DNA from 3 places in the Blautia sp. ZXY-1-C6 genome. Region 2 is predicted to be linked to each of the others. Evidence: riboswitches for the same ligand, from Rfam matches in the RefSeq annotation. Region 2 holds a riboswitch; each other region holds the start of a gene.
The links. A riboswitch is a leader RNA that binds a small molecule or an ion and turns the genes downstream of it on or off. The one in region 2 is predicted to bind cobalamin.
Positions count from the first base shown of each region.

Region 1: another riboswitch for cobalamin. It lies ahead of AC075J_RS10415 (ABC transporter substrate-binding protein); the one in region 2 lies ahead of AC075J_RS06130 (cysteine-rich small domain-containing protein).
Region 3: another riboswitch for cobalamin. It lies ahead of nikB (nickel ABC transporter permease); the one in region 2 lies ahead of AC075J_RS06130 (cysteine-rich small domain-containing protein).

Region 1 covers NZ_JBWJVQ010000186.1:3,363-13,995, forward strand. The annotation lists gene AC075J_RS10395 (sensor histidine kinase) at 1-833, shown strand, start outside; gene AC075J_RS10400 (GntR family transcriptional regulator) at 1,008-1,379, shown strand; gene AC075J_RS10405 (ABC transporter ATP-binding protein) at 1,383-2,228, shown strand; gene AC075J_RS10410 (ABC-2 transporter permease) at 2,225-2,875, shown strand; cobalamin riboswitch at 2,951-3,230, shown strand; gene AC075J_RS10415 (ABC transporter substrate-binding protein) at 3,346-4,470, shown strand; gene AC075J_RS10420 (FecCD family ABC transporter permease) at 4,485-5,570, shown strand; gene AC075J_RS10425 (ABC transporter ATP-binding protein) at 5,570-6,325, shown strand; gene AC075J_RS10430 (CGGC domain-containing protein) at 6,393-6,746, shown strand; gene AC075J_RS10435 (RpnC/YadD family protein) at 7,148-8,080, shown strand; gene AC075J_RS10440 (translation factor GTPase family protein) at 8,276-10,633, shown strand, end outside.
Region 2 covers NZ_JBWJVQ010000147.1:43-10,675, forward strand. The annotation lists partial or broken gene AC075J_RS06120 (BMC domain-containing protein) at 1-335, shown strand, start outside; gene AC075J_RS06125 (EutP/PduV family microcompartment system protein) at 424-939, shown strand; cobalamin riboswitch at 1,002-1,196, shown strand; gene AC075J_RS06130 (cysteine-rich small domain-containing protein) at 1,603-1,899, shown strand; gene AC075J_RS06135 (C1 family peptidase) at 2,310-4,586, shown strand; gene AC075J_RS06140 (hypothetical protein) at 4,606-5,577, shown strand; gene AC075J_RS06145 (hypothetical protein) at 6,071-6,469, shown strand; gene AC075J_RS06150 (glycyl radical protein) at 6,839-9,364, shown strand; gene AC075J_RS06155 (glycyl-radical enzyme activating protein) at 9,438-10,229, shown strand; gene AC075J_RS06160 (class II aldolase/adducin family protein) at 10,419-10,633, shown strand, end outside.
Region 3 covers NZ_JBWJVQ010000173.1:15,541-25,638, reverse strand. The annotation lists gene AC075J_RS09085 (DUF4956 domain-containing protein) at 1-341, shown strand, start outside; gene AC075J_RS09080 (DUF4832 domain-containing protein) at 334-1,698, shown strand; cobalamin riboswitch at 1,862-2,055, shown strand; gene nikB (nickel ABC transporter permease) at 2,253-3,191, shown strand; gene nikC (nickel transporter permease) at 3,192-4,016, shown strand; gene AC075J_RS09065 (ABC transporter substrate-binding protein) at 4,113-5,669, shown strand; gene AC075J_RS09060 (ABC transporter ATP-binding protein) at 5,796-6,581, shown strand; gene AC075J_RS09055 (ABC transporter ATP-binding protein) at 6,574-7,545, shown strand; gene AC075J_RS09050 (DUF2284 domain-containing protein) at 7,608-8,090, opposite strand; gene AC075J_RS09045 (TetR/AcrR family transcriptional regulator) at 8,445-9,017, shown strand; gene fucO (lactaldehyde reductase) at 9,248-10,098, shown strand, end outside.

The DNA.
Region 1 (10,633 bases), on a different contig from region 2:
CTGTTACTACGGCTGTTCTTATTTCCAGAAAGATTGGGAAAAAAGTTTATAAACCGCTGCACATGATAGAGAAAACAGGAGAGGGTAATTTTACTGCAAGAATTGTATATGACAACAGGGATGAGTTTGCGTTTTTTTATAAAAAACTGAATGAAATGAATCAGAACCTGCAGATGTTGGTTCATGAGAAATATGAGATGATGATCCAGAAACGAGACACGGAGATCATGTCGTTAAATATACAGATGAATCCCCATTTTCTCTATAATTCGCTGAATATCATTAACTGGGTATGCCTTAAAGGAGAACAGGAAAATGCCAGCAAAATGCTTTTGGATCTGTCGAGAATGCTTCAGTATACCAGCCAGAATGGTGATGTTCTGGTTCCGCTGTGGGAGGATCTGGACTGGCTTAAACGGTATATTGGAATTATGCAGAAAAGATATCAGGATCAATTTGAAGTGAGTATGGATATACCGGAGTATTTAAGAAGTCTGGAAGTTCCAAAGTTATTTCTGCAGCCGTTTGTAGAGAATGCCATTGTGCATGGATTTAAAAATTATCAGGATTCCGGGAAGATCTGGATTTCAGCAGAGGAAGAAGAAAATGATATTCTTTTTTATGTAGAGGATAATGGATGTGGAATCTGTGAGGAAGATTTGAAAGAGGTTCTGAATAAAGAGCGAAAGAGTATAGGCGTCAGAAATACAAATAAAAGGATTCGTATGATTTATGGAGAGAAATATGGGGTTACCATAAGCTCACAGCTGGAAGAAGGCACAGTTGTAACCATAAGACTTCCACTAAAAGTTAATTCGAAAAAACAGAGTTAGATTAAGGTTATATGGATATTCAATTTTATGAGAAGGCGATTGTGAAAGATTGCCGGAAATAAGGTTGAATATCCATTTTTGATTATAAGCAAATAAATATCATGTATAACAGTATAAAACAGTTGACAACAGTTATGCACTGTTATATACTGTTTGTAGATGGAGGAGAAACATATGCATATAATAATCAATAATTCATCCATGGTACCTATTTATGAACAGATCATAGACCAGATTAAGTCTGCGATTATCAGAGGAGAGTTACAGCCGGACACTGTATTACCTTCAGTACGCAGTTTGTCAAAGGAACTGAAGATCAGTGCCCTGACTGTGAAGAAAGCCTACGACAATCTGGAAGAAGAGGGATTTACCGTCACTGTTCATGGAAAAGGAACCTACGTTGCAGCCACAAATAAAAACCTGATGAGGGAAGAACAGCTCAAAGAAGTAGAATATGATCTGGAGCAGGCAATCATGAAGGGCAGAAGATGTGGACTGAACGATGAGGAAATCAGAAATCTTTTTGAAATGATCATGGAGGACTAAGACATGTTGAAAATCAGTCATTTGCAGAAAAATTACAGAGGTTTTTCGCTGGACTGTTCTATGGAAGTACAGCCTGGGATGATTACAGGACTTATTGGAAGAAATGGTTCCGGGAAATCCACCACATTTAAGGCTTTGCTTGGCCTGATTCATCCGGATGGCGGAGAGATAGAGGTCTTTGGGAAAAAGGCAGAAGAGCTTAAGCCGGAGGATAAGCAGAAACTGGGAGTTGTTTTTGCAGATTCAGGCTTCAGTATGTATCTGACAGCAGCGGGCGTGGCCAATATTATGAAAAGCATATATCCGGATTTTGACAGAGAGGAATTTCTGCAGCAGTGCAGAAGATTCAATCTGCCCACAGACAAGAAAATCAAAGAATTTTCCACTGGCATGAAAGCAAAGTTTAAAGTACTGGCAGCATTAAGCCATAAGGCAGAACTGCTGATTCTGGATGAGCCCACAGTTGGTCTGGATGTGATTGCCAGGGATGAGGTGCTGAACATGCTGAGAGAATATATGGAAGAAAATGAAAGCAGTTCTATTCTGATCAGTTCGCATATTTCATCAGATCTGGAGAGTCTTTGTGACGATTTTTATATGATCCATGCCGGAAAAATTATCCTTCATGAGGATACAGATGTACTGCTGTCAGATTATGCAGTTCTTAAAGTTTCAGAAGAAGAGTACGAAAAACTGGATCAGCAATACCTTATTAAGATCCGGAAAGAAGCTTATGGATACAGGTGTCTGACAAACCAGAAACAATTTTATATGGAAAATTATCCGGATGTTGTAATTGAGAATGGAAAGATTGATGATCTGGTAGTGATGATGGAGGAACAGGTATGAAGGGATTATTTGTAAAGGATATAGAACTGATGAAACAGCAGAAACAGTTTTTTATCCTGGTTGTTGTAATGGGAGTCATCCTGAATCTGGCAGGAAGCGGGAGCGTCAGTTTTGCTACAGGATATTTTACGATTGTCACAGCAATTTTTGCCATTACGACTATAAGTTATGATGAGTTTGATAATGGTCTTGCGTTTCTTATGACCTTGCCGGTTACCAGAAAACAGTATGTGGCGGAAAAATATCTGCTGGGAGCAGGGCTTACGGCTGTAGCGTGGGGAATTGCAACGATAACGGGAGTAATCTGCAAAGGTGTGGCAGAACTTCAGGGGTGTCTGAGTGAGACTATCATTGGCAGCCTGATATACATTCCACTGGCACTTCTTATGCTGGCGGTATCGCTCCCGCTTGTAATACATTTTGGAGCGGAAAAAGGACGTTATATTGCAATGGTCATGTGGGCTATTATATTTGCCGTAGTTTATATTCTGATAAAAACAATGGGACTTTCAGCAGACGCAGTCGATGCATGGCTGAATGGACTGAACCGGGGAATGGTATTGGCCGGAGTTGTATTATTTACAGTAATTGTATATATGGGGTCTTTTTGGATTGGTGTCCGGCTTATGGAGAAGAAAGAATTCTGATGTGTCTCGAATATAGTTGTAATTATAAAAGCAGTGTGCTAAAATTGTATCAGCGTAATTGAATAAGCTGTTAAGTGAACATTATCATATGCAGATTTTGTGTATGATAATGTGAGAGGGAATCAGGTGAAATGCCTGAACGGTTGCGGCCACTGTATACAGAAAAAAGCGGGATTGTAATATGTCATTGCATAAATATGTGAGAAGGCGGAATCCGGCTGCCAGAGAGTATCTGGAAATATTTCTGATACAACATTCATGAACTGCTGAAGCATGGATGTTGTATCAGTTTTTATTTTGTGGAAACTTTCTGTGATCTGTGAGTCAGGAAACCTGCCTGACAGTGTAAAGAAGGAGCTTCCGTAAAAAGTATCCGTTATTTTTATCACTTCTATTTTACTTTTTCTGAAGTCCCATCTTTTCGGTTACACGAACAGGTAAATAACATATACGAAAAGAGAGGAAGTCAAATGAAAAACAGGTATTTATCCACAAGAATCATGGCAATTATGATGGCAGCAGCTATGGCAGTTTCCGCAGCTCCGGCAGCTTTTGCAGCAGAGAGAGCAGACTCTGAGACAATCAAAGAGGACAATCAGCCGGCAGCAGATGCAGACTCTGATACACAGGAAGATGCAGACGCACAGGATTCAGCAGATGCAGATAAGACAGCAGACGCAGAAGGTACAAAGACAGAATATCCTCTGACCATCACAACCTATGATTATGATGGAAATGAAATCGAAACAACCTATGAAAAGGCACCGGAGAAAGTTCTTGCTGTATATCAGGGAAGCATTGAAACCATGCTTGCACTTGGCCTGGAAGACCGTCTGGTAGCTACTGCAGGTCTTGACAATGAAGTTCCGGATGAACTTAAAGATGCATTTTCAAAAACAAATTATCTTGATGAATTTACCCCATCCCTTGAGACTGTAACGATGTTGGAGCCAGACATGATCTTATCCTGGAGCTCCCTGTTTTCTGATAAAAATCTCGGAAATGTAACAGACTGGATCGATAAAGGCTGCAACACTTATTACAACACAAACACACGCCCTGACGGAGACAGAACTCTGGAAAATGAATTTACAGACATCTTAAATCTTGGAAAGATTTTTGATGTACAGGACAAAGCACAGGCAATCGTAGATGATGCAAAGGCAGTGATCGATAAAACTCTTACAGCAACAGCAGATGTAGAAGAGAAACCAAGCGTAATGGTTCTGGAACCTCTTGGAGAAGATATCACAAACTATGGTGCAAAGAGCCTTGGTGGAGATATGGTAACACAACTGGGTGCGACTCTGGCAAACCCGGATGCTTCTACAGCAGGAAAAGAAGATATCATTGCAGCAAACCCTGATGTGATTTTTGTTGTATACATGCCATATGCAGGTGATGATCCGGAAACTGTAAAAGAAAGCCAGCTTGCCGTTATCAAGGATGACGAAGCACTTCAGAGCCTTGACGCTGTAAAGAACGGTCGTGTTTATCCGATCATGCTCAGTGAAATGTACGCAAGTGCAACACGTACACAGGATGGTATTGAAACTTTCGCAAAAGGATTATATCCGGATGTGAATCTTGACTGATTGAGGACATAACAGTGAAAGAACAGGTTTCACAGACAAAAAAAGGCAGTGTGCTCAGGACATCCATGTATGTGGCAGTTCTTATCGGGCTTGCGGCATTTTTGATTTTTTCCATTCTTGCAGCAATCACTTTTGGAAATGCAGATCTGTCACTGAAAGATGTTTACAGTGTCATTGCATATAAATTGTTTCATATCAAAAGCCTGTCCGCCTATGCAGAAGGCGCAGTTCACGATGTTGTGTGGCTGATCCGGCTGCCCAGAGTCCTGCTGGCTCTGGCAGTTGGAATGGCTCTTTCCGTCTGTGGCGTAGTTATGCAGGCGATTGTCCAGAACCCACTGGCAGATCCGTATGTACTTGGTATTTCATCCGGTGCATCCCTTGGTGCAACACTGGCGATCATGCTTGGAGTTGGTGGATTTCTCGGTGGAAACTCAGTTGGTGTTCCTGCATTTATTGGTGCAATGGTCACTTCTTTTGCAGTAATTGCCATTGCAAACATGGGCGGAAAAGCTACTTCTGCTAAACTGATCCTTGCCGGAATGGCCGTCAGTGCGGTATGTTCTGCTTTTTCCAATTTTGTTATCTATATCACCAATGACAAAAATGCAGCAACAGAAGTAATGAAGTGGACGATGGGAAGCCTTGCAGGCGCAAGCTGGAGCAGAGTAGGTGTAATGCTTCCTGTTACATTGATCTGTGTAATTATTTTCTGGACGCAATATCGTAATTTGAATCTGATGCTGTTAGGAGATGATGTATCGATCACACTGGGAACTGATTTGCACAGGCTGAGAACTTTTTATTTGATCGTTGCTTCTGTAATGATCGGGTTTGCAGTATATTGTGCAGGTGTGATCGGCTTTGTAGGACTTGTGATCCCTCATGTGATCAGAATCCTTTTTGGAACAGACCACAGAAGATTATTGCCATTAAGTGCACTGCTTGGTGCATCGTTCTTGATCTGGTGTGATGTGGCATGTCGTGTGATCCTGAAGAATTCTGAGATGCCGATCGGTGTGTTGGTATCCATTATCGGTGCTCCGTGCTTTATTTATCTGCTTGTGCGGAAATCCTATGGATTTGGAGGTAGTAAGTAATGAAGATCACTACAGAAGATATTCAGGTCGGATTTCACGCCAGACAGATACTGAAGGGAATTTCCATAGAGTCAAAGGATAAGGAACTGGTAGGGATCATCGGACCAAACGGAAGCGGAAAATCTACATTATTAAAATGCATCTACCGTATCCTGAAGCCAGATGCAGGTGCCGTTTATCTGGACGGCGAAGAACTCCATTCCATGAGCGTAAAAAGCTCCGCCAGAAAAATGGCAGTTGTGGCACAGCACAATTACTACAACTTTGATTTTACCGTACGGGAAGTCGTGTTGATGGGACGTGCACCTCATAAGAAAGCATTGGAACGGGATAATGCAAAAGATTACCGGATTGTTGAAGAAGCACTGAAAACGGTACAGATGGATGCATTTGCGGATCGCACATTTTCTACGCTGTCAGGTGGAGAGCAGCAGAGGGTTATTCTGGCAAGAGCACTTGCACAGCAGACACCTGCACTGATCCTTGATGAGCCGACTAACCATCTGGATATCACACATCAGATCATGCTGATGGAACTGGTAAAGAAACTTAACGTAACTGTAATATCAGCTATCCATGACCTGAATATTGCGGCGGCATATTGTGACAAGATTTATGTATTGAAAGATGGTGTGCTGGAGGGGTATGGAACTCCACAGGAAGTACTCACTTCGGAGCTGATTAAAAGGATTTACCAGGTAGATTCGGAAGTGGTAAATGACAGCCGCGGGAAGATGCATATTTTATTTTTATAATATGAGTATTGACAGGCCAGAGTCAGGAAAATTTTTGACTCTGGCCTGCTATATATGGAGAAAAAAGATGAATAAAATAGGAATTTTGACGTGTATTCATTCTAATAATGTATGCGCCAGAGTTGGATGCCTGGCAGCATTTCAGAACAGAACTGATTTCTTTCAGGATTATCCGGAAGATACCTGTCTGGCAGCAATGATGACCTGTAACGGATGCAAAGGCGCCAACCCGATAGAACCCATAGAAGACAAAGGAATCCTGGAAAAGATAGACAGACTGGTCAGTGAAAAAATCAGTACCATCCACGTTGGTGTCTGTCGTCTCCCGGATGGAAAGCATGAATGTCCAAGGATGACACAGATTTGCAATATGATAGAAGAACGTGGAATCAAAGTAGTCAGAGGGACACATAAGGAATAAAAAAGTTCCCATACGTTACTGTTCACTCCGTTCACAGTAACGTAGCCAAAATTCATTCCAGATTGCCTGCGGCAATGGAATTTTGGCTTGTATGTCTCGGGATTTTGACATATTCATGCCAAAACACCTCGCGGGACAGTGGCGTGTGAACAGTAACTTCCATACAATTTATAAAATAAAAAGAATATAAAATGCCTTGAAAATAAGAGTAAGTAATGCTAACATAAGTATAAAGCATATTTCTCTTATATTTCAAGGCATTTTTGCCGTCTGATTATTCTAATCTCAATTCAGAAATCCATGCTTTTAATTCCAGTTAATTATGAAAAGCAGGAGCTGAGAAGTGATAAGAATAGCACAAAATGTTCTTTGGCTCCTGCGGAAAACAGGAGGTATTGCCAATGGCAAAAAGAAAGAACAAAAAAATTATTGTGAAAAGAAACCGATTGAAAGGCAACACAGCAACTGCAAACCGTAAGTACAAAGATACAGTCTTCCGTATGCTGTTTTCAGACAGAAAGAATCTGTTGTCGCTGTATAATGCAATCAATGAAACTTCTTATACAGATGTTGCTCAATTAGAGATTGTGACACTTGAAAACGCAATCTATATGGGAATGAAGAATGATCTGGCGTTTATTATAAATACGAATCTGTTTCTGTATGAACATCAGTCTACGTATAACCCGAACATGCCTTTGAGAGACTTATTCTACATTTCCAGCGAATATCAGAAAATGGTGGATTGGAAGTCCTTGTATACCTCAACAAGACTGAGAATACCCACACCGAATTTTATCGTATTTTATAATGGAACAGAGAAAAAAGAAGATAGGTGGGTAGATTATCTGTCAGAATCGTATGAAAATATGTCAGGAGAACCAAATCTTGAACTAAAGGTCATCACATTAAATATCAATGTAGGGCATAATAAAAAACTAATGGAAGAATGCCGGACACTAAGAGAATATGCTCAGTATGTTGACAAAGTACGCAGATATTCTAATGAAATGGAACTGAATACGGCAGTAGAACGTGCAGTGAGCGAAAGCATCCAGGAGGGAATTCTCAAAGAATTTCTGCAAAAGAATCGAGCGGAGGTAGTTGCTATGAGTATATTTGAATACAATGAGGAAGAGGAAAAAAGGAAACTCAGGAAAGCTGAGTATGAAGCTGGTATGGCAGAAGGAGTAATGAAAACTAAAAAGGAAACAGCAATTTCATTGGCTGAAATGGGATTATCTGTGCAGCAGATTGCTCAGGGAGTAAAAGTAGAAGAAAAGACTGTACATAAGTGGCTGAATGAAAAAAAGAATATGAAAACCACATATTAAAAATAATGGAAGCGGAGTCCACATTAACTGTAAATGTGGGCTCTTTTGGACTAAATGAACACATAAAAACACAACCCTATTGGATTTATCTATATCAGTATGTTAAAATAATTAATTGATAAAGGATTTTAACAGATGAAGCGATAAAAGAATAACTACTGATTTTATAAAGAAAAAGGAGTTTTTAAATATACTATGGAGAAACTTGTTATTGGTATCCTTGCCCACGTAGATGCAGGTAAGACTACGTTGTCGGAGGGGATTTTATATTTAACGGGAAAAATCCGTAAGCTGGGGCGTGTGGATCATAAGGATGCTTATTTGGACACTTATAACCTGGAGAGGGAGCGTGGAATCACGATTTTTTCCAAGCAGGCGGAGTTTGAATTGGGAAACAGGGGGATAACTTTGCTGGATACGCCGGGGCATGTGGATTTCTCAGCGGAAATGGAGAGGACACTGCAGGTTCTGGATTATGCCATCCTTGTAATCAATGGAGCGGATGGTGTGCAGGGACATACCATGACCTTATGGAGACTTCTGGCAAGATACCAGATCCCGACGTTCCTGTTTATCAATAAAATGGATCAGGACGGAACAGATAAAGAGAAACTTCTGGCAGAATTAAAGAAGCGATTAAGTGATAATTGCGTTGATTTCACCTGGGAAAACACAAGTGGAATGGAAAATAGTACTGACGAAACAGCAGAAAAAGCAGAAGATGAAATATCAGATCTGCAGTCTCAGTTTCTGGAAGATATTTCCGTCTGCGATGAGGAACTGCTTGAAAAATACCTGGAAACAGAGGAAATATCAACATCAGATATCCGAAAAGTAATCAAAGAGCGAAAACTTTTCCCATGTTTCTTCGGCTCTGCGCTGAAAATGACAGGTGTAGAAGAATTTCTCCATGGGCTGGAAAAATACTGTGAGACACCGGTATATCTTTCAGAGTTTGGTGCAAAAGTATTCAAGATTGCCAGAGACGATCAGGGCAACCGTTTAAGCTATATGAAAATCACCGGAGGAAACCTGAAGGTAAAGGAACTTCTCACAGATACAGAGAAAGCGGATCAGATCCGTATCTATTCCGGTGTGAAATTTGAGCTTGCAAAGGAGGCTCCTGCAGGAACCATCTGTGCAGTAACCGGTCTTTCCCGGACACATCCGGGACAGGGTTTTGGGATTGAACGGGAATCCGAGATGCCGGTTCTGGAACCTGTATTAAATTACAGGATTCTGCTTCCCGAGGACTGTGATGTTCACCAGATGCTTAAGAAACTCAAAGAGCTGGAAGAGGAGGAACCGGAGCTTCACATTGTATGGAATGAACAGCTTGGAGAAATCCATGCCATGCTGATGGGTGAGGTTCAGATTGAGATATTAAAGCATCTGATCTGGGAGCGTTTTCATGTGGCAGTAGAGTTTGGCACAGGAAATATCGTATATAAAGAAACAATCGCAGAGCCGGTAGAAGGTGTAGGTCATTTTGAGCCGCTGCGTCATTATGCAGAAGTACACTTGCTTCTGGAACCGGGAGAGCCGGGAAGCGGACTGCAGTTTTTTACTGCATGCAGTGAGGATGTGTTGGACCGTAACTGGCAGCGACTGATCCTGACTCATCTGGAAGAAAGGGAGCACCCGGGAGTACTGACCGGTTCTCCGATTACGGATATGCAGATTACGCTGATCACAGGGCGAGCCCATCTGAAACACACAGAGGGCGGCGATTTCCGGCAGGCAACGTACCGGGCTGTGCGTCAGGGATTAAAGAAAGCAAAAAGCGTTCTGCTTGAGCCATATTATGAGTTCAGACTTGAGATTCCGGGAGATATGATCGGGCGTGCCATGACTGACATTCAGAAAATGAATGGAACCTTCCAGCAGCCGGAAGCAGATGAGGATGACATGATGGTGTTGAAGGGGAGTGCACCTGTATCAATGATGCGAGATTATCAGACACAGGTAACTTCCTATACAAAGGGACGTGGCAGATTATTCTGTTCGCTGAAAGGATATGCCCCATGTCAGAATCAGGATGAGATTGTAGAGGAGTTTGGATATGATTCCGAACGTGATCTGGACAATCCCACAGGTTCTGTATTCTGTGCTCATGGAGCCGGATTTGTGGTGCCATGGTATGAAGTAGAGGATTATATGCACTTAGAAGGGATTGACGAGTCTGAACTGGGGAATGCCATACCGGATAGTGAAGAAAGTATAGCAGGAAACAGGAACAGTAACAATCAGACAGATTCAGGTTATCGTCCACCCAGGAATGCCGGCGTAGGAAGCTATGAGGATGAAGAAGAGCTGAAAGCCATTTTCGAGCGCACATTCGGACCGGTCAAGCGTTACAAAGAACCACAGTTTAAGAGAACATTTTCTGCAAAATCTGACAGCGGCAGCTATTACCGCAACAGTTTTTCTGCTAAGAAGAAAGAAAAAGAATATCTCCTTGTAGATGGCTATAACATCATCTATGCCTGGGAAGATTTAAAAGAGCTGGCAGATGCAAACCTCCATGCAGCACAGACAAAATTGATGGATATT
Region 2 (10,633 bases):
GGGTTCCGGGAAAGGAAGTGTGCCTGGCGCATGTGATCAATCCTTCACAGAGCTGTATTTATCAGAATCTTGGTCTGCATATTGGAGTCCATGAGGGAGAAGACCACACAGGAGAAGCAATCGGAATGATTCGTTTTACCCCATGGGAAGCAGTGGTTGTAGCTGCTGATATTGCAGTGAAAAGTGCAAATGTGGAGATTGGTTTCATGGATCGCTTCAGCGGATCATTGATCCTTACGGGAGGTCTGACGGAAGTTCAGACTGCAGTGGAAGAAGTGGTGAAATTTTTTAGAGAGGTGCTTGGCTTTAAGACTTGTGCAGTTCACAAAAGTTAAAACATACGAAAAGTCAGTTATTCTGTACCGATGGTGCTTATGTAACTGTCGGAATAGCTGAGAGAAGTGAAAGGGACAGACATTAAATATGAAGAAAATATTTCTGATGGGCAGAAGTGAAGCAGGTAAGACTTCATTAACGCAGGCATTAAAAGGCGAAAAACTTCATTATGTAAAAACGCAGTATACGAATACGGATGATGATACCATTGATTCGCCGGGAGAGTATGCAGAGTCCAAGCATTTCAGCGTAGGGCTGGCCTGTTTTTCTTTTGAAGCAGATGTGGTGGCAATGGTACAGTCAGCAGATGAACCTTTCAGTTTGTTTGGCTATGGCAGTAATGCATTTATTCTGAGACCACTGATAGGAATCATTACGAAAATAGATTCTCCTTATGCGAATGTTCCAATGGTGCGTCAGTGGATGCTGAATGCAGGATGTGAAAGAATTTTTCTGGTAAACAATGTGACCGGAGAGGGGATTGATGAGCTGAGAGCGTTTTTGAATGAGGATGTTCCAAAGCTGAGTCTGGAAGAAGCAAAATTCAGACAGAGTCTTGGTCTGAATGAATGGGATCCGCTGCCGGAAGGTGTGGAATATTGAAAAATATATTGATAAATAGTTGACAAGCTTGTTGCAGGGTGTTATTATAATGACAGTATAATTCCATACAGAACATATTAAGTGCTGATACTGTGAGAAAGAACAGTACAGAAAGAGGGAATCAGGTGAGAAACCTGAGCGATCCGGTCACTGTAACAGAGGAGCAAATCTCAGAATGTCCATTGTGCCATAGCATGAGAAGGAGAGAGGAGCGATGAGCCTGGAGCCAGGAAACCTGCTTGGTATGGCGAGGTTAAACTTCCGTGTAAAGTGTAACAACCAACTCCGTTGAATCCGCAGCTTCGGAGTGTTGTCTGCTTTTATCTGAAGGCAGACATTTTTTATGGAATGCGCCTGTTCTTTATGAATTATACATGATTAAATGGCAGGCGATACTACTTCGGATTTATTCGTTCCCTCCGCGCACTCATGAACGGATTTTTTTCTACCCCGGGGTAGCATCGCTCCCTCTTATTAATTTTAAATGTATGATCTGTGAAAAATACTGTAATGAATTTTCAATGCTTTGTTATGTGAAGAGAAATTGATAATTTATTAGAGTATTTTTTTATTTCGTCCTCTGATGGGTGGGATTGATGGAGACTGAGAAAACGGAATTATTCTGGAAAGATAAAAACTTGCAACAGGAGAGGAGAGGTAGCAATGGAGAAACCTTATTGGGAAGGGAAAGAATATTCTTATTTCAGCCATAAGAAATGTGAATTTTTTCCGTGTCATAAGAATGCAGATCCGGATGATTTTAACTGTCTGTTCTGTTATTGCCCGCTATATGCCCTGGGTGAGAAATGCGGTGGGAATTTCCGGTATACGGAAAAGGGAATTAAAGACTGCACAAACTGTATGCTTCCGCATAAGCGAAAAAACTATGGATATGTCACAGGAAAATACCAGGAACTGGCTGATATGATGAAAAGAGCAAAGGAAAGTATCAGCAAATAAGAGGAGAATGCGTCGCTGCTTAGAACGGAGTGAACAGTAACAATGTGTCAGATTAGCACAAATAAGAAAGAACGATTTTCATTGTAATACAATGCTTGTTCTGCTAGAATAAGGATAGCAAAAGAGAAGAGTCTGTAAGATTTTCAAGTCTGTTCTGAGTTAGTATATAAAGCATTTCACACACATTTTCCACACTTTTCACATGCACAGAAGAAAATGCATCACAGGCATTTGACGTCTTTTCCTGGCGACATTTTCTTGTCGGCAGAGCTCTGCATTTCTACATAGAGCCGTCGGAAAACAGGGAAAATTTACTGTTTTCCGACGGTTTTTGTCATTGATCATGGTTGAAAAACAAAAAAGATACTGATATAATGATATTATATTTACGCAAGGGAGTTAACTACTACATGAAAAAAAGAAATACAGCGATACGCGCATTGTCAGTTTTTCTGGCTTATGCAATGGTTTGTACATCGGTACCCGCTGCGGGTCAGGAAATGTTTGGATCCGGAGTCAACAGAGAGACAGAAGAAAATACATCAGATCTGAAAGAATTTCAAAGTTCACAGGCAGATGAATTTGGAACAGATACGGGATCGGATGCAGAATTGTTCGGAAGCGATGATGCAAAACAGGAGTTTCAGGATGGAGAAAACTCAGAAGAGGGTACAGACGGAATCAGGTATATTAAGGGCCGTCCGTTGACGGAAGAGGAAAGAAAGGAAGAACTGGAACCCTTTAAAAATTTAAAACCTTTGGATCCGGGAATTGAAGTGGAGAGTGATCTGACATCAGTTTATGCTGCATATGGAAACAGGGAGGCTGCATTTCCATCTTCCTATGATGCCAGAAAGGAAGGATTAGTTACGCCCGTAAAGAATCAGAATCCATTTGGAACCTGCTGGGCTTTTGGTATGGCAGCAATCATGGAGACTTCGCTTCTGGCACAGAACAAAGGAACCTACGATCTGTCAGAAGAACATTTATCATATTTTTTCTCCAACAGACAGAATGATCCTCTTGGAAATACCCCTGATGATAAGAATTATGTACTGGGAAATTATCACGTGATAGGAGGTAATGATCACCTGGCGGCGATTTATCTCAGTACATGGTCGGGAATGACCACAGAGGCCGATGTACCATTTCCTACGGATTCTTTGCATCAGAATGATCTGACTGTACAGATTCCGGAAAGTAAGGCTTATAATTCTGCAGCATATCTGAAAAATGCATCTGTTTCCAAATACAGTGAGGAACGTATGAAAGAAATGCTGCTGAATGACCATGCAGTATCCATTATGCTTTATATGAAGGAAAGTTATGCAAATCCGGACACAGCTGCATATTGTTATCCTGTTGGAAAATCAAATTCGACTGTAATTAATCATATTGTGACAGTGGTCGGATGGGATGATACGTATTCAAAGGATAATTTCCTTCCTGTTTCCAATGTAACATCTGATGGTGCGTGGATCATCAAAAACAGTTGGGGGGAGAAGAAAGGAGACGGAGGATATTACTATCTTTCTTATCAGGATCCCAATATCAGTAAACTTGTAAGTGCAGAGGCAGTGGCTGCTTTGGATCAAAAGTATAGGAATAATTATTTTTATGATGGTTCTTCAGCACTTTCAGTGATTCCGATACAGGCGGGACAGTCAGTAGCAGCAGTTTATGAGACAACTGCAGGAAAGGGAAAAGCAGAAGTCCTAGGGGAGGTTAATCTTGTTACAAACAGTGACAATGCCTGTTACAAAATTCAGATATACACCGATCTGACAGATCCATATGACCCGGAAAGCGGGACCGCTGCATATGCTGCTCCATATGAGTTTGAACAGCCAATCGCAGGTGTACAGACTATCAGTGTGCCAGAGGTGGTTTTGAAACAGGGAAGCAGATATTCTGTTGTGATCACAAACAGTGGGATTGACAAAATCAGCTTTGGAGTGGAAGCAAAGTCCAGTTATGGAAACTGGTTTACCTGTACGGCGGGGATAGAAACAGGGCAGACATTCTATAAGAGTGCATCGGAAACGGCCAGGTGGACAGATGGAAAGACGAAAAACTGGACGGCAAGGATCAAGGCACATACAAGGACCCTGAATCAGTCATGGGTGCCGGATACACCGGTATTTCAGGTGAAGGCATATAATTCCGGATACAACCTTATTTCATGGAAAAAAGTTTCCGGAGCTACAGGATATTATGTGTACAGAAAACCTGCAGCAGGTGGGAAGTGGTCCCAAATTGCAGATGTCGGGACATCGGAATTAAAATATAAAGATAGTAAGGTTACGGCTAATGCATCATACCGTTATACAGTAAAAGCATATTATGAAGCATCCGGAAAAAGATATTCAGGTAAATATAAAACCGGCGATGTGATTAAAGCAGCACCTGCAGTGCAGAAGGTTACTTCTGTGAAATCTGAGAAAAATGGAATCCGTATCCGGTGGAAGCCTCAGAAAAAATGTGACGGCTATTATATTTACAGAAAGAAAAAAGGTGGTTCCTATCAATTGATAAAGAAAATTTCCAATGGAAATAGTTCTTCTTATCTGGACAAAAAAGCACAAAAAGGTGTATCATACTATTATGCGGTAAAAGCATATGTTAAAGAGCCATATGGAAATACATACAGCAAATATAAAAGTTCATCTGCTGTAAAAAGAAAATAAGAAATGAAGGAAAGAGATTATGAAGAGAAGGTTTGGAGGAACAGTAATAGCAATGGTACTGTGCTTTATTCTGACAGTGGTTTCTGTTTATGCGGATGATGGAAAGGGTCAGAATCCGGATTATGTAACAGATTATTATATGATCGTACAGAGTACACAGGGCGGGGTAGATATTTATGATGAAGCAGACACTCAGAGTGTTAAACTGAATGACAGCAAGATCCCAAATGGAACTGCCATTCACGTTCTGGGTGAGAAGAATGGAGTAGACAATAAAAAATGGGCATATACACAGTACCATGGAATGAACGGATATGTTCCTATGAATGATCTGGATCCGGCTTCCAGAGAAGAAGCTGCCAATGAGGAATATCGTACTTTCGGAGGCAAAGATGTGGATTTCGAAGTAAAGGTTCATGGAAACGATGGAAACGTATCGGTTTATAACGGACCTGGAGAGAAATTTGATCAGGTTTCAGGAACAGAGGGAATCGCAGATGGGACAACTGTACATATTTTTCAGTATGTTCAGGGAGAAGACGGAACAAACTGGGGGAAAACAGACACAGATGGTGTGACACAGGGATGGCTGAATCTTGATCGTGATACAGATTACGTAAATGAAAATGTATCCGCAGATGCACCGGAGGCTACAGGCACATCAGGAAATGTTCCGGTGGCTGCTGTTACACCAACACCGGAAGCAACTCCAACTCCGAAAGCCACACCAACACCAGAGGTAACACCTACAGAAAAAGTGACACCGACACCGGAGGCAACACCTACAGAAGAAGCAACGCCAACACCGGAAGAAACAGAGAAGCCTGCTTCGACAGAAGACAAGGAATCCGATGATAAGCAGAGTCAGAAAACATCAGGAAAGAATGTAAAAGCAGATTCAGGAATGAAGAATCCTGTAATCTGGATTAGTGGTATCGGGATTATTGTTATCATAATTTTACTTATTTATTTCCTGAAGAAGAAAAAGTAAGAGTTAAAATCATTAAAGAATGCCGTCGACGGCAGAGAACAGTTACAAAATAAACAGTGGAACTAAAAGAGCAGCGCATCGGATGATGCAGCTGCTCTTTTTAGAAAATGTGTGTGTATAATTGAGACGTTATGAGGAAACCTCAAATCAGTCTTAATTAACAAAAACTATTAATGTGTGTGCATATATAGTCTACAATTTTTTTGCAATTTAATCAAGATGGAATTTTATAGAACGTGATATATTTGTTACTGTTCACACACCACTATCCCGCGAGGTGTTTTGGCATGAATATGCCAAAAATGCCGAGACATACAAGCCAAAATTCCATTGCCGCAGGCAATCTGGAATGAATTTTGGCTATGTTACTGAGAACGGAGTGAACAGTAACATATATTTTTGAGGAAAGAGGCTATTCAGACTTTTTACTTGCGTAACTCTGGCGGGAAACGTATAATAGGAAAAAGCAATACTCGAGGGTGAGGAAAAGAGGATGAAGATAACAGAAGAACTGTTAAATGAGATGAAAATTAAGGATGAGAACTTTTCTGACGGTCTGATCAAGCCGGACGGCGATTACGTAAGAATACCCAGAGGACATCTTCATGGAATGATGGAATTGCTTCCATGGACAGAGAACGAAATCTGGAAAATGATCCCGGATGATGATTCTCCGCTGTTCTGGCTGATTGAGAAGACAGGATGCGTTCTTACGGATTATAATAATTCTATTGGCATGAAGATGACACCTGCTCAGCAGACTGTGTTTGATATGATGCGAAAACATGGGGTTCTTACAGATGATTATTACGATCTGACGAAACAGAGGGAGAAAGTCAAGAGAAGCCAGAGAACAAAAAGAGAACAGGAAACAATAGTTAAGTGTATATGAATATATGGGAGTGCAGCGATGGAAAAGCATGCTCATTAAAGGCATCCGATGCAGAAAAAACAATATACGATATTAAAAAGCAGCATATCAGAGTTATGGATCATAACCTGATATGCTGCTTTTGACGTGTCTGAAGAAAAATGAAATGTCAATCATAAAAACAAAACAAAAACAACCAGAACGGAAGAAAAAACAAATAAAAAACAACATAAAAGTTCAGGATATACGTGTTGATTTGTGTTGACTTTGCGATAGCCATAAGGTATAATGAATCTATATGAAAACATGGAGGATATTGCTGTCAGAATGATACCGGAATGTATTGGGGTCTGGTATGGGTGCAGCTTTTATTCATGAGAAAGGAGTAACATGGAAAAATTTCAAACATCAGATATTCCCAAGTCTCCCAGAATTCAGAAACTGGTAGATGCATTGTATGAACATATGCCGGTGATCGAATCAGCCAGAGCAAAGCTGATCACAGAATCTTATAAGGAAACAGAAGGAGAACCGATCATCACACGCAGAGCAAAGGCTTTTGCGCATATTCTTCATAATATTCCGATCATTATCCGTGACAATGAATTGATTGTCGGAAGCAGTACGATTGCGCCGAGGGGATGTCAGACATTTCCGGAGTTCTCTTATGAGTGGCTGGAAGCTGAACTGGATACAGTTGCGACCAGAACTGCGGATCCTTTTGAGATTGCTGAGGAGACCAAAGCCGAACTTAAGGAGGCAGATAAGTACTGGAAAGGGAAAACAACCAGTGAACTTGCAACTTCCTATATGGCACCGGAAGCAATCAAGGCAATTGAACACAATATTTTTACACCTGGAAATTATTTTTACAATGGTGTAGGACATGTAACAGTTAAATACTGGGAAGTACTGGAAATCGGTTTTGAGGGAATCATGGAGAAGGCTCAGAAAGAGCTGGATGGATGCAGTGTCGGTGACGGTAATTATGCAAGAAAGTCTCACTTCCTTGAGGCAGTGATTTTAAGCTGTAAGGCGGTGATCGATTATGCAGGCAGATATGCAAAACTTGCGCAGGAAATGGCGGCACAGACAAGTGATCCGGTAAGAAAACAGGAACTTTTTGTTATCGCAGAGAACTGCAGCAGGGTACCGGCAAAGGGTGCACAGAATTTCTATGAGGCATGTCAGTCATTCTGGTTTGTACAGCAGCTTCTTCAGATGGAATCCAGTGGACATTCTATTTCACCGGGGCGCTTTGATCAGTATATGTATCCATATTATAAGAAGGATATGGAAGCAGGAACTATTACCCGAGAGTTCGCACAGGAATTGATGGATTGCATCTGGGTTAAATTAAATGACCTGAATAAATGTCGTGATGCGGCTTCAGCGGAAGGATTTGCAGGATATAGCCTTTTCCAGAATCTGATCGCGGGTGGTCAGAATAAAGAGGGAGAGGATGTAACTAACGATCTTTCTGTTATGTGTATTCAGGCATCCATGCATGTGCATCTTCCGGCTCCATCACTTTCTGTGAGAGTATGGAATGGTTCTCCGCATGAATTCCTGATAAAGGCAGCCGAGCTTACGAGAACAGGAATCGGACTTCCTGCATATTACAATGATGAGGTGATTATTCCGGCACTGCAGAACAGAGGCTTATCCCTGGAGGATGCCAGAGAGTACAATATCATCGGATGTGTGGAACCGCAGAAAGCCGGTAAGACAGAAGGGTGGCATGATGCCGCATTCTTTAATATGTGCAGACCTCTGGAACTTGTTTTTTCGAATGGTATGGATAAAGGTGAGATGGTGGGAATCCCTACCGGCGATGTCACTCAGATGAAGACCTTTGATGAATTCTTTGACGCATATAAGAAACAGATGGAATACTGCATTTCCCTGCTGGTGAATGCAGATAATGCTATTGATGTAGCTCATGCGGAACGCTGTCCGTTACCATTCCTTTCCTGTATGATAGATGACTGTCTGAAAGAAGGCAAGTCTGTCCAGGAAGGTGGAGCTGTTTACAACTTTACAGGTCCTCAGGGATTTGGAATCGCCAATATGGCAGATGGACTTTTTGCAATCCGCAAACTGGTCTATGAGGATAAGAAAGTATCTATGAAAGAACTTAAGGAAGCTCTTGCATGGAACTATGATAAAGGACTGGATGCGCAGTCCGCCGGTGATATGACAGAGATGATCATGAAGGCAATGCAGAAAGCAGGCAGAAATGTGGATGCTTCCACTGCAGAAGGACTTCTGAAAACTTTCATGGGGATGAAACCGGGTGAACAGAAGACACAGAGATTCAAAGAAATCCACGATATGATCGATGAAGTTCCGAAATTTGGAAATGATATTCCGGAAGTTGATTATTTTGCAAGAGAAGTTGCCTATACATATTCCAAACCGCTTCAGAAGTATAACAATCCAAGAGGCGGAAAGTTCCAGGCAGGTCTGTATCCTGTATCTGCAAATGTACCGCTGGGCGGACAGACAGGAGCGACGCCGGATGGAAGATATGCACACACACCTGTTGCAGACGGCGTTTCGCCATCTGCGGGCAAGGATGTAAAGGGACCTACGGCAGCGGCAACTTCCGTATCCAGACTGGATCATTTTATTGTATCCAACGGAACACTCTTTAATCAGAAATTTCACCCATCCGCACTTTCAGGAAGAGAGGGACTGGAGAAATTCGTTGCACTGATCCGCGGATACTTTGACCAGAAGGGAATGCACATGCAGTTTAATGTAGTTGACAGGCAGACACTGCTGGATGCACAGGAACATCCTGAGAAATATAAACATCTGGTAGTACGCGTGGCAGGCTACAGTGCACTGTTTACGACACTTTCCCGTTCCCTTCAGGATGATATCATCCGTCGTACAGAACAGGGCTTCTGATTCAGATGTTTTTTGAAGGAAGTAAAAGTGACAGGCAGAGGATGTATGGATAACAGAATAAGAAAGGAAAAGCATGGACTATTTGGATACAAAGGGCAGAGTGTTTGATGTCCAGAAATATTCTATTCATGATGGACCGGGTATAAGGACAATCGTATTTCTGAAAGGTTGTGTCCTGCGGTGCAAATGGTGCTGCAATCCGGAATCTCAGGAATATAAGATCCAGACAATGAAAGTGCAGGGAGAAGACAAGGTCATCGGACGTGATGTGACAGTCAGGGAGATGATTGAAGAAGTTGAGAAAGACAGGGTATACTATTACCGCTCGGGCGGAGGTATGACTCTTTCCGGCGGAGAATGTCTCTGTCAGCCGGAATTTGCAGGAGCACTTCTGAGAGCTGCCAAAGAGAGAGGGATTTCTACTGCGATCGAGAGTATGGCATGTGCAAAATGGGAGACGATTGAGACAATCTTACCGTATCTGGATACTTATTTAATGGATATTAAACATACAAATCCTGCGAAACATAAAGAATTTACAGGACGTTCCAATGAACTAATGATGGAAAATGCCAGAAAAGTGGCGCTTTCCGGTAAAACCAGGCTGGTAATCCGTGTACCGGTGATACCCACATTTAATGATACAGTGGAGGAAATCCAGGGGATTGCAAGGTTTGCAGACACACTTCCCGGAGTGGACAAGATTCATCTTCTTCCGTATCACAGACTTGGACAGGATAAATATGAGGGACTTGGCAGACCATATCTGATGGGAAATGTGGAACCACCGTCCAAAGAACATATGGAAACATTAAAAAAGGCAGTACATGCGGTCTGCGGTCTGGACTGTCAGATCGGTGGATGAGGTATTTTTTGCATCTGATACGATTATTGGAATAAAAAAAGAAAAAAACAAACAAACAAAAACAACACAATAAAACCCGTAAAAACAACATAAAACAACGGAAATGTATTGACTTTTTATGACCGATAGTGTAAAATCACAGGTAGAAACGTCAAAAAATATATCAATGCCTTAAGGAGGAAAATGAGCATGGTAAACGAATATGAAATCAAAAAACAGATCTGCGACATCGGAAGAAGAATCTACAGCCGCAACATGGTAGCTGCAAACGATGGTAACATCTCTGTAAAACTGAACGACAACGAATTTCTTTGCACACCTACAGGTGTATCCAAAGGTTTTATGACACCGGAGTATATCTGTAAAGTAGACAGAGAGGGAAATGTGATCCAGGCTAACCCGGG
Region 3 (10,098 bases), on a different contig from region 2:
CATCGGGGATTACAGCCGGTGCAGGTATGTATGCATTAACTCTGTTGACAGCTGTGATTATCATTCTGATGATCACCCTGTTTTATCACAAACAACAAAATGGAAGAATTTATATTGCAGTGATTCATTATCAGGGAACTCAGGCGGGAGATGAAATTATCCGCTGTTTTGGAAAAAGAAAATATTTCGTAAAATCAAAAACTATGCGCAATGAAAAAACAGAAATGGCAGTTGAAATATATTGCAGACAGAATGATATGGAGTTTATGGAAAAAATCCGGGATATCGGTGGAGTGGAAGATGTTACATTGATTCAGTATAATGGAGAATATCATGGCTAAAAGTCAGAAACGATATCTGGTTCTGTTGGGTTTTGGACTTTTAGTTATTATAGCAGCAGGAGTATGGATGGTATTTGGAAGAAAAACTCAGATATATGAAAAAACAGAAGAAATTTTTGGAAATCCATTAATGGGATATGCACCTTGTGCCTGGGAAGAAACAATAGGAGAGGATATATCTTTACTGTATATGGATATTACCTGGGCTGAACTGGAACCGGAGGAAGGAAAATATGACTGGGAGAAAATCGAAAGAGAAAATCAGACTGACAGATGGAGAGAAGAAGGGAAACACCTGGTACTGAGGTTTGTGTGTGATATTCCCGGGGAGGAAAAGCATATGGACATTCCACAATGGCTATATGACAAAACTGATCATGCGGGAACCTGGTATGATATGGAGTATGGAAAGGGATATGCTCCTGATTATAATAATGAACAGATGATACAATATCACAAAAGGGCAGTTAATGCACTTGGAGAGCATTTTGGCAGAGATGGACTGGTCAGTTATATCGAACTTGGAAGTCTGGGGCACTGGGGAGAATGGCATGTAAATATTTCCGCAGGAATACAGAGTCTGCCAGAAGAATCTGTAAGAGAACGTTATATGATTCCATGGACAGAGGCCTTCCCTGATTCCATGATACTGATGAGAAGACCTTTTAGTGAGGGAGAACATTATGGAACAGGTCTCTACAACGATATGACCGGACAGCCAGAGAGCACAGAGGAATGGTTTCGTTGGATTAATGAAGGCGGTGAGTTTGACCAGACTCATGAGAAAAAAGGGTTATCCGCAATGAAAGATTTCTGGAAAAAGTTTCCTTCCGGAGGTGAGTTTACAAGTTCAATTACAATGAAAGAGTTGCTTGACACAAATCTGGATCAGACAATAAATCTGATAAAGAAAGCACATACTACTTTTCTTGGACCGAAAGTAGCGGATAAAACTTATGAAAACGGTTATAGGAAAGTTTTAGGAAGCATGGGATATCGTTTGTGGATTTCGCAAGCAAGCCTTATTCAGATGCCGGGGTATGTCAGCCTGAATCTTAAATGGAAGAATGATGGAGTTGCAGCATTTTATGAAGACTGGCCTGTATGGGTTCTGGTAGAAGATGAGGATGGAAATAGTCTTGAAAAAGAAGCGGTTGACATTTCGTTAAAATCACTTCTGCCGGAAGAAACTTTACAGACAAAAACAAGAATGCAGGTAAAAAAGATGATCTCACTGGCCGGAAAGAAATATAAGATCAGTATAGGTATTGAAGATCCGATGACTGGGAAATTAGCTGTTCGACTTTCAATGAAGGGAACTTATAACGAAGGGAAAAATTATCTTTTTAGCAAATAATATTGAAGAATAAAAATGATTCGTTTATCTGTTACAGTAAAAGGAATAAAAAAATCGGATTGTATGTTTTTGAATACAATCTGATTTTTTTTGCTAATTACTGGACAAAGTAAAAAAAACTATTCTATAATATTATAGTAAAAATTAAATAACATTTATTGGTTTTGAACCAGTCGTTGTAAGTTCCGCAAGGATTAATAGAGAAACCGGTGTAAGTCCGGTACGATCCCGTCACTGTAAGAGGGAGCTTCGGAATGAAAAATGTCACTGGACCATGTGATTTTAAAGTTGGTCCGGGAAGGCGATTTCGAAGTGATGAACTTAAGTCAGGAGAACTGCTTGCAATTGGGATAGGAATGATTCTTACGGTAGATAGGAAGCATAATTTTTTCATGTCATTTTGTGTCCGTATGTATGATGTTTTCATATTGCGGGCTATTTTTTTGCCTGAAAATTAACCCCTATGGGGGGATTCCCCATGTTACTGAGTAAAAGTAATCAGAAACATTTCCGGTATTGGTTTAATTCACGAAAGATGTAGGAAGGAGATTATTTTGACGAAAAAACAAATCGGGAAAAGATTTCTGCAGATTCTGATCGTCCTGTTTGGTATCAGTTTTCTGACCTTTGGACTGACTTATCTGTCTCCTGGTGATCCGGCTGAGATCATGCTGACAGAGTGCGGTAATCTTCCCACACCAGAGCTTCTGGAACAGACAAGGCATGAGCTGGGACTTGACCAGCCCTTTCTTGTACAGTATGGAACCTGGCTGAAGGGTGTACTCACCGGAGATATGGGACAGTCCTATTCCTTTAAGATGCCGGTGGTACAGAAACTTGTATCCTGTTTCTGGCCAACCCTGAAGATGTCTCTGCTGGCACTGCTTATGATGATCGTGATTTCCATTCCGCTGGGAATCCTGGCAGCAGTGTATCAGAACAAATTCCCGGATTACTTTGTAAGAGGAATTACTTTTATCGGGGTATCCGTACCAAGCTTCTGGCTTGGCCTGATCTTACTGAGTATTTTCGGTGTACAGCTTCGCTGGGTGAATGTAGCAGGAGGAAGCACTGATTTCAAAGCGATGGTCCTGCCGGCACTTACGTTGGCTCTTGCCATGTCTGCAAAATATACCAGACAGGTAAGAAGTGCGGTTCTGGAGGAACTTCATCAGGATTATGTAACAGGTGCACGTATGAGAGGTATTAAGGAGCGTGTGATTTTATGGAGACATGTTCTTCCAAATGTAATGCTTCCGTTGGTAACTCTGCTTGGACTTTCCCTGGGAAGTCTTCTTGGCGGTACTGCAGTCGTTGAGATTATCTACAACTGGCCGGGTATGGGAAATATGGCAGTCAAAGCAATCTCCTGCCGTGATTATCCGTTGGTTCAGGGATATGTACTGTGGATCGCTATTCTGTATATGTGTATCAATCTGCTTGTGGATCTGTCCTATACTTATCTGGATCCAAGACTTAAGGAGGATAGATAATTGAAGTTAGCGAAAGTATTTAAAGAAAATAAGCAGTTTACCCTTTTTTCGATACTGGCGTTGGTCGTAGTCGGTGTGGCTGTGTTTGCCCCACAGATCGCACCCTACGACCCGCTGGATGCAGTGATGCTGGAATCACTTCAGGCTCCAAGTTCTGCACATCCCTTTGGGACAGATAAGCTGGGACGTGATCTGTTATCACGAGTTATTTTTGGAACCAGAACTTCTCTGATTATGACCTTATGTCTGGTGGCAGTTATCTTTGTGATCGGTACATTTCTTGGAGTGATCGCCGGATACTTCGGAGGAATCGTGGACGGTGTGATCATGCGTATCGCAGATATGATGATCTCTTTCCCCGGTCTGGTGCTTGCAATCGCAATCGCCGGTATGCTGGGACCAAACCTTGTGAATGCCGTTATCTCCATTGCAGCGGTAAGTTGGACCAAATATGCCCGTCTTGCACGAAGCATGGTACTGAGAGTAAAGAAGAACCTTTATATTGAAGCAGCAGTCGTAAACGGAACCAGGACATGGAAGATCCTGCTTGTACATGTTCTTCCGAACATGGTTACTCAGATGGTAGTAACTGCAGCAGCAGATATCGGAACCATGATGCTGGAACTGGCATCCTTATCCTTCCTTGGTTTTGGTGCTACAGCGCCGACACCGGAATGGGGACTGATGCTGAACGAGGGAAGAACTTACATGGCAAAAGCACCATGGCTGATGATCTACCCAGGTATCGCGATTGTAATCTGCGTAGTTATCTTCAACATGCTTGGTGACAGCATCCGTGACGTTCTTGACCCAAGACAGGAGTAAGAAAATATAAAATAAGAAAATAAAAACAAAGAGTTCTGCGGCTTCCGTACTGAACCGTGGACTTCACCACTTACCTAAATATTTCAGGAGGAATATATGAAGAATACATTATTTAAAAAAGTTTTAGCAGTAGCACTTGCATGTACAATGACATTTTCCATGGCAACCGTAACTCACGCAGCAGATGCAAAAGAGATCACAATCGGTGTAACAAGCTTTGCTGATACTCTGGAGCCTACAGAGCAGTACTTCAGCTGGGTTGTTTCCCGTTATGCTATCGGTGAGTGCCTTACCAAATTCGATGAAGAAGGTGAGATCGTTCCTTGTCTGGCAGAAAGCTGGGAGAACAGCGAAGACGGAAAAACATGGACATTCAAGATTCGTGAAGGCGTTAAATTCTCCAATGGTGATGATATGACACCGGAGATGGTAATGGCATCTATTCAGCGTACAGTTGACAAGAGTGACCGAGTACCGGAGTTCTTTGATCTGGACAGCATGGAAGTAGACGGACAGAACCTGATCTTCCACTTAAACAGAGCAAACGCAAACATGGCAGGAAGCCTTGCAGACCCATTATTCCTGATCGTAGATACAAACGTAGATGATTCTACATTTGCAATGGAAGGACCGATCTGTACAGGACCATATAAGGTAGAATCTTTCAGCCCTACAGATTCCTGTGTAGTTACAAAAAATGAGAATTACTGGGATGGAGAGGTGCCGCTGGATAAGGTTACACTGAAATGTGTAGATGATCAGACAACACGTTCCATGGCTCTTCAGACAGGCGAGATCGATATTGCTTATAACTTAAAGACAGAGAACCTTATTGAGTTTGAAGGAAATGACAATTATGAGATCCAGGAGCTTCAGTCCCTGCGTTCCACATATGCATTCATGAACCAGAGTGAAGGCCGTGCACTCAGCGATAAAGCGCTTCGTCAGGCACTTCTGCGCGGACTTGACAAACAGACATACTGTGACGTTCTTCTTGAGGGTGGAGCTACAGCAGGTAAAGCGCCGGTACCTCCCACACTTGACTTCGGATTTGATGATCTGAACGATGAGAACAGCTATGATCCGGAAGGTGCGAAAGCAATCCTTGAGGAAGCAGGATACAAAGATACAGACGGTGACGGATTCGTGGAAACACCGGACGGAGATCCTCTGACACTTGATTTCGTTATCTATACAAGCCGTGCAGAGCTTGGTGTTTACGCACAGGCAGCACAGGCCAGCCTGAAAGAGATTGGTATCAATGTAAACCTGAATACAGTAAGCTATGAAACACTTCTCGACATGAGAGATTCCGGTCAGTATGACCTTCTTATCTGGAACGTACTTGTAGCTAATACAGGAGATCCGGAGAACTATTTAAGAGAGAACTGGTACAGCAAATCTGCAAACAACACAGCAGGATACAACAATCCGGAAGTAGATGAACTTCTTGATGAGCTTGCAGGAACATTTGACGAAGAAGAAAGAAAAGACCTGATCATCAAGATCCAGCAGGATATCATGGATGATGCAGCAACTGTATTCTTCGGATATGAGACAACTTATCTGTTCTCCAACAAGAGAGTCACAGGCGTGAAGATGTATCCGATGGATTACTACTGGCTGACAAAAGACATCACACTTGCTGAGTAATTATATTCAGAGATATTAATTTCTGAATGAGACTGCACGGATTATGTCTGTTCATCGGGATATCAGAAAAGATGGACACAGATATAATCCAAAAAACACAGCAACAAGTAAGAAGGAGCGTTATTTATGCTTGAAATAAAGGATCTCTCAGTCCGGTATGGAAAGCAGGCACCTACTATCGAGCATTTCAACCTGAACATGAAGAAGGGCGAGATCATCAGTGTTGTAGGTGAGAGTGGAAGTGGAAAAACCACTGTTATCAGAGCTGTCCTCGGCGCACTTGCCGGGGGCGGTAAGGTAACACAGGGAGATATCCTCTTTAACGGAAAATCCCTGCTGACCAATACCAAGGATGAATGGAGACAGTTAAGAGGAACACGTATATCCATGATCTTCCAGGACTGCGGCGGAACCCTGAATCCGATCCGTAAGATTGGAAGCCAGTTCGTGGAATACATCTGTACTCATTCAAAAGTGTCAAAAGATGAAGCGTGGAAAAAAGGAGTAAGCATGCTGGAGAAAATGCGTCTCCCGGAAGCAGAGAATATTATGAACAGTTATCCTCATCAGCTTTCCGGTGGTATGCGTCAGCGTGTGGGTATTGCCATGGCAATGACCTTTAATCCTGAACTGCTTCTGGCAGACGAACCAACCAGTGCACTGGATGTGACCACACAGGCGCAGATCGTCCGTCAGATGATGGAACTGCGTGACGATTTCCACACAGGCATCATCATCGTAACCCATAACATTGGTGTAGCTGCTTACATGGCAGACCAGCTGATCGTTATGCAGAACGGCAAAGTGGTGGATCAGGGAACAAGGGATGAGGTCATGAATCATCCGACCAGTGATTATACAAAGAAGCTTCTGGCAGCAGTACCGGAAATGGAGGGACGCCGTTTTGTTTAAGGAATCAGATATCGTACTCAGTGCAAAGCACATTGTAAAACAGTTTCCGGCCTCTCATGGACGGACACTGACAGCCTGCAATGACATTAACCTGAATGTCTATAAGGGCAAGACATTAGGAATTGTAGGAGAGAGCGGATGTGGTAAATCCACATTCGTAAGGATGGTTATTTCCCTTGACAAGCCTACCAGCGGTGAGATTCTGTATCATGGCAAAAACCTTGCTGACCTTTCCAAAAAGGAAACATGGTTAAACCGCCAGAATATGCAGATGGTTTTCCAGGATCCGCTGGCATCCTTTGATCCGAAGATGAAGATTGTGGATATCCTTACAGAGCCGCTGATCAACTTCGGAAAATTAAAGAAAAGCGAGAAAGAAGCCAAAGCAAGAGAACTGCTGGAAATGGTAGAGCTGCCGGGAGATTTCGTAGATCGTTATCCTCACAACATGAGTGGCGGACAGAGACAGAGAATCAGTATTGCAAGAGCGCTTTCACTGGAACCGGAGATCCTGGTTTGCGATGAGGCGACTTCTGCGCTGGATGTTTCTGTGCAGGAGTCTGTGATCGAGCTTCTGGTACGCCTTCAGAAAGAAAAAAATATCAGCATGCTTTTCATCTGCCATGACCTGGCGCTGATCCGCTCTTTTGCCCATCAGATTGCTGTCATGTATCTGGGAAATATCGTAGAGGTTATTCCCGGTGAAGATGTTACAGAGCATGCAGTGCATCCGTATACACAGGCACTCCTGGGTGCGCAATTCTCTATCCACATGGATCCCAGCCAGAAGATCCAAAGTATCGAGAGTGAAGCACCAAGTCCTCTGGATGTACCCAAGGGTTGTCCTTTCCAGAACCGCTGTGAGCATTGCACAGACAGATGTAAGGCAGAGATGCCGAAGCTGAAAGAGATTGCTCCCGGACATGCAGTGGCATGCTTTTATGTGGAAGAACAAAAGATATAAAAATGAAAAAGAGGCTGTCACATCAGGAATTTTCCGGTGCGACAGTCTCTTTTGCGTAATGCTCAGTCTTTATGAAACAGGATTTGTGTAAAGAATCTCACATCTGAATCATCTGCCCAGCAGACCATACCTACTGCATCAGCCATTTTCTGTGCATCTACACTGTAGGCGGACATACAGGAACAATTCTTATACGGTCCTGCGCTCATGATCAGGATATCTTCTTTTCCTGCTTCCTGCATCTGTCTGGCAAGCTGTTCCGTAAGAATATTCTGTGCATGTTTCGCCTGCTTGAAAAGAGCCGGATCCATAATTGGATCTTTCAGAACAGTCTGGAGAACCAGTGCCTTTTCATATTTCAATGCTTTTGCCTGCATTTCTTCTACAGTACCGCAGGCAGGCGGACATGCAGGAACCAGGTTGTAATTTCCACAGAGATTGTCCTCGCAGAACTGTCTGTATTCCGGCACAAATACCAGATCCTTTGTATCCATGATCGCCGCATCTGCGAAACCCATGGAAAGTGCTTCTTTTATTAAATCCATAAGAATGTCTCCCTTCTTAAAGCGGATTATTTACTTTTTATCTTTTACGATTATAACATTTTGAAGTAAATAAAAACAGAAAAATCAAAATAAAATATATTACTGTTCACTCCGTTCACAGTAACGTAGCCAAAATTCATTCCAGATTGCCTGCGGCAATGGAATTTTGGCTTGTATGTCTCGGGATTTTGGCATATTCATGCCAAAACACCTCGCGGAATAGTGGTGTGTGAACAATAACTAAAATATGCTCCTTAAAATACGAATTTCAGGAAGAAACTATCTGGAAATACAAGGAAGAAATTGATATAATGAACACACGAAGTTTTATCTGTGAGAGGAATTTGTATGGATATGATAAATGAAGCAGGTAAGGGTGAGAAAACGAAATACCGTCTTGCGCGGTCAATGAAGGAATGTATGAAAACGATGTCTGTAGATAACATCACAGTAAAACAGATTACAGAGAATTGTGGTGTTACGAGGCAGACTTTCTATCGGAATTTTATGGACAAATTTGACCTGATCAACTGGTATTTTGATAAGCTTCTGGCGAAATCCTTTGAGCATATGGGAATGGGGAAAACTGTTTATGATGCTCTGGTAAAGAAGTTTACCTATATTCAGGAAGAGCATGTTTTCTTTGCAGCAGCATTTAAATATGACAGTCAGAACAGTCTGCGCCAGCATGATTTTGAACTGATTCTGGACTTCTATGAGAATCTGATCCGTGAGAAAACAGGAAGAATCCCGGATGAGACTATACATTGTATTCTGGAAATGTACTGCCAGAGTTCTATTTATATGACTGTAAAATGGGTACTGGGAGAGTTGGAATGTGCACCGGAGGGACTGGCGAAAATTTTAGTTGACGGGATGCCGGGAAAACTCTCGGAATTGTTTGAAAAGCTGGAAATATTGTCATAAATATAACAATATTAGTGCATAATTTTGCACCTGGTTTTTCGGCATTATTGCACAAATATTGTGAGAAAGTTACATTTGAGCCAAAGTGTAACTTTCTTTTTTTACTTCATATTGTTAATATAATAACAAAGATAAGCGATGCGGAAGCTTACCTATAGCAATCCTCGTAAATAATGCATTTAAGAGGATTGCTATAATACTGCAGAATACTGAAAGGAATGGAAATCATTATGGCAAACAGAATTAACTTAAATCAGACCTCTTATCACGGGGCAGGAGCAATCGAGGAAATCGCAAACGAAGCAAAAGCACATGGCTTTAAAAAAGCTTTCGTATGCTCTGATCCTGATCTTGTAAAATTCCATGTAACAAGTAAAGTTACAGATATTCTTGAGAAAAACGGACTTGCATATGAACTGTATTCAGACATCAAACCGAACCCGACAATCGAGAACGTACAGCACGGTGTTCAGGCATTTAAGGATTCTGAAGCGGATTATCTGATCGCAATCGGCGGTGGTTCTTCCATGGACACTTCCAAAGCAATCGGTATTATTATTGCAAACCCTGAATTTGAAGATGTAAGGAGTCTGGAAGGTACAGCTCCGACCAGGAAACCTTGTGTACCGATCATTGCAGTTCCGACAACAGCAGGTACAGCAGCAGAGGTAACTATCAATTACGTTATCACAGATGTAGAAAGAAAACGTAAATTTGTATGCGTTGACCCACATGACATGCCGATCATCGCAGTTATTGATCCTGAAATGATGTCCTCCATGCCAAAGGGACTGACAGCTTCCACAGGTATGGATGCCCTCACTCATGCAATCGAAGGATATACAACAAAAGCTGCGTGGGAAATGACAGATATGTTCCATTTAAAAGCAATCGAGCTGATCTCCAAATCTCTCCGCGGTGCTGTTGAAAACACAAAAGAAGGTCGTGAAGGAATGGCTCTTGGACAGTATATCGCTGGTATGGGATTCTCTAACGTAGGTCTTGGAATCGCTCATTCCATGGCTCATACACTTGGTGCTGTTTATGACACACCACACGGTGTTGCCTGCGCAATGATGCT